DNA from 2 places in the Pseudomonas eucalypticola genome. Region 2 is predicted to be linked to the other one. Evidence: predicted binding sites of a transcription regulator. Region 2 holds the regulator's gene; the other holds the start of a gene.
What was found. The regulator sigma-54, encoded in region 2, starts transcription at its own class of promoters, with help from an activator protein. The targets are predictions, from matches to a motif close to ANTGGCATNNANNTTGCTNT.

Region 1: the regulator sigma-54 is predicted to act here: its motif matches at 2,128-2,147, upstream of HWQ56_RS07275 (flagellar basal body rod protein FlgF).

Annotation. Positions count from the first base shown of each region.
Region 1 covers NZ_CP056030.1:1,564,301-1,567,706, forward strand. The annotation lists gene HWQ56_RS07265 (flagellar hook assembly protein FlgD) at 1-549, shown strand, start outside; gene flgE (flagellar hook protein FlgE) at 577-1,884, shown strand; gene HWQ56_RS07275 (flagellar basal body rod protein FlgF) at 2,200-2,940, shown strand; gene flgG (flagellar basal-body rod protein FlgG) at 2,989-3,406, shown strand, end outside.
Region 2 covers NZ_CP056030.1:5,424,043-5,427,448, reverse strand. The annotation lists gene rapZ (RNase adapter RapZ) at 1-212, opposite strand, end outside; gene ptsN (PTS IIA-like nitrogen regulatory protein PtsN) at 215-679, opposite strand; gene hpf (ribosome hibernation-promoting factor, HPF/YfiA family) at 692-1,000, opposite strand; gene HWQ56_RS24240 (RNA polymerase factor sigma-54) at 1,109-2,605, opposite strand; gene lptB (LPS export ABC transporter ATP-binding protein) at 2,796-3,406, opposite strand, start outside.

The DNA of each region.
Region 1 (3,406 bases), 2.5 Mb from region 2:
AACCCCCTGGACCCGCAGGACAACAGCGAATTCGTGTCCCAGCTCGCCCAGTTCAGCAGCCTGGAAAGCATGCAGACCCTCAATGACTCGGTGAGCACCATCCTCAGCTCGTACCAGTCGTCCCAGGCCTTGCAGGCGTCCTCGCTGGTCGGCCACTCGGTGACCGTTACCGGCACCACCGCCGATGTCGACACCAGCAAGGGCCTGACGGGCTCGGTGAACCTCACCGACTCCAGCACCAGCAACACCATTGGCGTCTACAGCAGCGACGGCACCCTGGTTCGTACCCTGGACATGGGGACGCAATCGGCCGGCACCTACAGCTTCACCTGGGATGGCAAGGATGGCGACGGCAACACGGTGGATTCGGGCACTTACACCTTCAAGGCGGTGGCCACGGTCAATGACACCTCGACGGTCATGACCACCAACCTGCCCAACACCGTCAACAGCGTCACCATGGCTACCACCAGCGGCGGCGAAATGACACTCAACCTTGCGACGGGTACCAGTGTTGGCCTGTCCTCTGTCCAAACCATCGGAATTTAATGCCGGCTACGGCGCAGGAGTGAAAACATGTCTTTCAACGTCGGCCTCAGTGGCCTGGCAGCAGCCAACAAAGCCCTGGACGTCACCGGCAACAACATTGCCAACGTCGCCACCACCGGTTTCAAGTCGTCGCGCACCGAGTTCGCCGACCAGTACGCCCAGTCCATCCGTGGCACGTCGGGCAAGACCACCGTCGGTAGCGGCGTGACCACTGCTGCCGTGTCGCAGCAGTTTACCCAGGGCAACATCGAGTCCACCGGCAACAGCTTGGACATGGCCATCAACGGCAACGGTTTCTTCGTGCTGAGCGACAACGGCTCCAAGCTGTACACCCGTGCCGGTGCCTTCTACAGCGACAAGTCCGGCAACATCGTCGACTCCAGCGGCAACAACCTGCAGGGCTACACCACCGACAGCAGCGGCAATCTGACCTCTGGCGTGCTTTCGAACCTGGCCATCGACACCTCGAACCTGGCGCCCAAGGCCACCAGCTCGATCTCGGAAACCGTCAACCTGAACTCCAGCGCGACCGCCCCGACCATCAGCCCGTTCAGTGCCGACAACACCAGCAGCTACAACTACACCTTCAACACCGACGTGTACGACAGCCAGGGCAACGCCCACCAGCTGAACCAGTACTTCGTGAAGGACGACACGTCCAACAGCTGGACCATGTACACCACCATCGACGGCGTGAACCCGACCGACCCGACGTCCAGCACGCCGCTGTCCAACCCGCTCACCTTCAATGCCGACGGTTCCTACAGCTACACCGCGGGCGATGTCACCGGTGGCCTGAGCGTCAACGACGACGGTACCTTCAGCCTGGCCGGCTGGGTCCCTGCCGCCGAGCAGAGCGATGGCACCTATGCTTCCAATGGCGCTTCGGCCACGGCCGACATCACCCTGGACATGTCCAACCTGACCCAGTACAACGCCACCTCGGCCACCACCGCCAAGGACCAGGACGGCTACGCCACCGGCGAACTGTCGGCCCTGTCGGTCAGCGACACCGGCCAGCTGACCGCGACCTTCACCAACGGCAAGACCAACATCATCGGTCAGGTGGCCCTGGCCAACTTCGCCAACGTGCAGGGCCTGAGCCCGGCCGGTGGCACCGACTGGCGTGAAACCTATGCCTCGGGTGTACCGGTGATCGGCACCCCGAACACCGGCACCATGGGTTCGCTGTCGGCTTCGTCGCTGGAAGACTCCAACGTCGACCTGACCGCCGAATTAGTGAACCTGATCAAGGCGCAGTCCAACTACCAGGCCAACGCCAAGACCATCTCCACCGAAAGCACCATCATGCAGACCACCATCCAGATGACGTGATGGCTGTTGGCAGTACTGAAAAGCCCGGGCCCGCGCCCGGGCTTTTCGTTTCGCCATAGCCGCAGGGGCGCACGGCGGTGCTGGCCCTGCGGGCCGCTCCCGTCGGTTTGCCCAAGGTTTTCTGACGCCCCTTGCCGCCAACCGGCAAGCAGGCGCCGTTTTTCCGTCTCTGCTGCCAGGCAGGGCAGGGCGCCGTACCCGCCAATCGCCCTGTAACACCGGGTGTACAAAGGCTTTTTCAACCTTGGCCCGCTTGTTGCTTTGTCCCTGCCAGTACAGTGCTGGGCGGCATTCGCCCGTCATGGGAGACCTACCTTGGACAAAATGCTTTACGTGGCAATGACCGGCGCCAACCAGAACTCGTTGGCGATGAAGGCCCACGCCAACAACCTGGCCAACGTTTCCACCAACGGCTTTCAACGCGACCTGGAGCAGGCACGCTCCATGCCGGTGTTTGGTGACGTCTACGCGTCGCGCGCCTACGCCATGACCGAAAACCCCGGCACCGATTTCACCCCCGGTGCCATGGTAGCGACCGGGCGTGACCTGGACGTGGCTGCCGATGGCGACAGTTACATTGCCGTGCAAGCGCCGGATGGCAGCGAAGGCTACGTGCGCATGGCCAGCATGAACGTCGACGCCCTGGGCGTGCTGCGCGACGGCAACGGCTTGCCGGTGATGGGCAACGGTGGCCCGATCGCCGTGCCGCCCGAGCAGCAGATCGAAGTGGGCAGCGACGGCACCATCAGCGTTCGCTCCATGGGCCAGGGCCCGGAAGTGCTGGCCCAGGTAGACCGCATCAAGCTGGTCAAGCCCGACCCGCGCACCCTGGTCAAGGGCACCGATGGCCTGCTGCACACCAAGGACGGCCAGCCAGCCGCGGCCGATGCGACCTCCAGCGTCACCTCCGGTTTCCTGCAGGCCAGCAACGTCAACGCCGTGGAAGAGATGACCTCGGTGCTGGCCTTGTCCAAGCAGTTCGAGTTGCACATCAAAATGATGACCACCGCCAAAGAGGATGATGAGTCCATGGCGCGGGTCTTGCAGAACACCTGATAAATGACTGGGCGCGGCGAAAAACAGGCGCGCACATAGGAGAACAGAATGCTTCCTGCACTTTACGTCAGCAAGACCGGTCTGGCCGCTCAGGACATGAACCTGACGACCATTTCCAACAACCTGGCCAACGTCTCGACCACCGGCTTCAAGGCCGACCGCGCCGAGTTCCAGGACCTGCTGTACCAGACCAAGCGTCAGCCGGGTGCCAACTCCACCACGGACACCGAACTGCCGTCCGGCCTGCAACTGGGCACCGGTGTGCGCATCGTCGGCACCCAGAAGAACTTCACTGCCGGCAGCCTGGCCACCACTGACCAGCCGCTGGACATGGCCATCAACGGCCGTGGTTTCTTCCAGATCACCCAGCCGGACGGCACCACCGCGTACACCCGCGACGGTACCTTCCACCTGGACTCCAACGGCCAGATCGTGACCGCCAGCGGCAATGCCCTGAACCCGGCCA
Region 2 (3,406 bases):
AAACGCGACAGGTCACTGGGCAGGTTGCGGGCATCGATGGACACGGCGACCAGCGGCTGGGCCAGCTCGGTGCGTACCAACGCGCGCTCTGCCAGCTCTGGCAGAAGCCCGGCCGGCAAGTTGTCGATGCAGTAGAAGCCGTTGTCTTCCAGCACATCCAGGGCCGTGCTCTTGCCCGAGCCGGAGCGACCGCTGACGATGATCAGGCGCATGGTCAATGACCTTTCTGTTCGTCCAGAACCACTTGATAGAGGGCTTCGCTGCTCTTGGCCGAGCGCAGGTGCTCGCGCACGTCGGCGCGATCGAGCATGCCGGCGATCTGGCTGAGCAACGCCAGGTGCTCGTTGGTGGCTTCCTGGGGGACCAGCAGCACGAAGACCAGGTCGACCGGCGCGCCGTCGATGGCGTCATAGTCGATCTTGTGTTCCAGGTGCAGCAGGGCGCTGACCGGCGATTTCAGGCCGGGCAGGCGGCAATGGGGAATGGCGATGCCGTTGCCAAAACCGGTGGAACCGAGTTTTTCACGGGCAATCAGGCTGTCGAAGACCACCTGCATCTCCAGGCCCGGCACTTCGCGGGCAAAGAGGGTGGCGATGGTTTCGATGGCTTTCTTTTTACTGCCGCCCGGCACGTTCACCAGGGAACGGCCGGGGGTCAGGATCTGTTGAAGTTGGGTCATGAGTGGGGAGGGTCAGCGGGCAGTCGCGCCTTGCAGCAGACTCTGCTGTTTTTCCTTATGCTTTTTGAGTTGGCGGTCAAGCTTGTCGGTGAGCAGGTCGATGGCCGCGTACATGTCGTCATGCTCCGCGTTGGCCACTACCTCACCGCCGGGTACGCGCAGGGTGGCCTCGATTTTCTGTTTCAGCTTCTCGACCTCCATGATGACCTGCACGTTGGTGATCTTGTCGAAATGGCGCTCCAATCGGTCCAGTTTCTCACCGATGTAAGTGCGCATGGCGTCGGTCACAACCAGTTGATGTCCACTGATGTTGACTTGCATACCGCTTTCTCCTTATTGCCAGTGCATAAAGAGACAGGTCGGATAACCTGCCACTGGAACGCTGTGGCTCATCTGGTGCCCACCGGCGGCGCTCGCGCGCCGCCAGGATCACATCAACCGCTTGCGTTCGCTGGACGGCGCGATCCCGAGGGATTCACGGTATTTGGCGACGGTGCGGCGGGCTACCTGGATGCCTTGTGCCTCCAGTAAACCAGCGATCTTGCTGTCACTCAATGGCTTTTTCTGATTTTCGGCGGCAACCAGTTTCTTGATGATCGCGCGAATGGCCGTGGACGAGCATTCACCGCCTTCGGAGGTGCTGACGTGGCTGGAGAAAAAGTATTTCAGCTCATAGATGCCGCGCGGCGTGTGCATGTATTTCTGCGTGGTCACCCGTGAAATGGTCGACTCGTGCATGCCTACCGCCTCGGCGATATCGTGCAGCACCAGGGGCTTCATCGCCTCGTCGCCATAGTCGAGGAAGCCACGCTGGTGCTCGACGATCTGGCTGGCCACCTTCATCAGGGTTTCGTTGCGGCTTTGCAGGCTCTTGATGAACCAGCGTGCTTCCTGTAGCTGGTTGCGCATGAAGGTGTTGTCGGCACTGGTGTCAGCGCGGCGCACGAAGCCGGCGTATTGCGGGTTGACCCGCAGGCGTGGCACCGCTTCCTGGTTCAGTTCCACCAGCCAGCGGTCGTTGTCCTTGCGCACGATGACATCCGGCACCACGTATTCGGCTTCGGTGGACTCGATCTGCGAGCCCGGGCGCGGGTTGAGGCTCTGCACCAGCTCGATGACCTGGCGCAGTTCGTCTTCCTTGAGCTTCATGCGCCGCATCAACTGGCTGTAGTCGCGGCTGCCCAGCAGGTCGATGTACTCGGCCACCAGGCGCTGGGCTTCAGCCAGCCAGGGGGTCTTGGCGGGCATCTGGCGCAACTGCAGCAGCAGGCATTCGCTCAGGTCGCGGGCACCGATGCCGGCCGGCTCGAACTGCTGGATGCGGTGCAGCACGGCCTCGACTTCGTCCAGCTCGATGTCGAGCTCGGGGTCGAAGGAGTCACAAATTTCCTGCAAGGTCTCATCCAGGTAACCCTGGTTGTTGATGCAGTCGATCAGGGTGACAGCGATCAGCCGGTCGGTGTCGGACATGGGCGCCAGGTTCAGTTGCCACAGCAGATGGCTCTGCAGGCTCTCGCCGGCCGACGTGCGAGTGGTGAAATCCCATTCGTCATCATCATTGCTGGGCAAGCTGCTTGCGCTGGTCTGGTAGATGTCTTCCCAGGCGGTATCGACGGGAAGCTCATTGGGAATGCGCTCGCTCCATTCGCCGTCTTCGAGGTTGTCGACGGTGGGGGCGGTGGTCTCCTGGTAGCTGGGCTCCTGGATTTCCGGCGTGACCTGCTGCTCGGCCTTGTCGGCCATCGGGTCGCTGTTGTCGAAATCGTCGCCTTCTTCCTGGCGCTCGAGCATGGGGTTGGATTCCAGGGCCTCCTGGATTTCCTGCTGGAGGTCCAGGGTGGAGAGCTGGAGGAGGCGGATGGCCTGTTGCAACTGCGGGGTCATCGTCAGTTGCTGGCCCATTCTTAGGACGAGCGATGGTTTCATGGCAGGGGCTTAACACCTTATTCGCCGGCGCAGAGCGCCATCCACTACAGGGCGCCGAGGCTCTCGGCTTTTGTCGTAAGCAAATTATATGCCTGAAACCGAAGTGTTTGCCTAGAGCGATGCCGCAATAAAAGCCCCGCGGAGCCAAAAAAATGCGACATGCCCAGGCAGCAAGCCAAACACCTCGCCGTTACAGGCGGAACTCGTGGCCGAGGTAAACCTCTTTCACCAGTTGGTTTGCCAGGATGGTTTCGGCGTCGCCCTCGGCGATCAGCTGGCCATCGTTGACGATGTAAGCGGTTTCGCAGATGTCCAGCGTCTCACGAACGTTGTGGTCGGTGATCAACACGCCGATACCCTTGTTCTTGAGGTGGTGGATGATCTGCTTGATGTCGCCGACCGAGATCGGGTCGACACCGGCGAACGGTTCGTCCAGCAGGATGAACTTGGGCGCGGTGGCCAGCGCGCGGGCGATTTCCACCCGGCGCCGCTCGCCGCCGGACAGGCTCATGCCCAGGTTGTCGCGGATATGGGTGATGTGGAACTCCTGCAGCAGGCTTTCCAGCTCCTTGAGGCGCCCGGCCTTGTCCAGTTCCTTGCGCGTCTCCAGAATCGCCATGATGTTGTCCGACACCGACAGCTTGCGGAAGATCGAGGCTTCCTGGGGCAGGTAGCCGATACCCGAGCGGGCGCGGCCGTGCATCGGCTGGTGGCTGACATCCAGGTCGTCGATGAGCACGCGGCCCTGGTCGGCCTGCACCAGGCCCACGATCATGTAGAAGCAGGTGGTCTTGCCGGCGC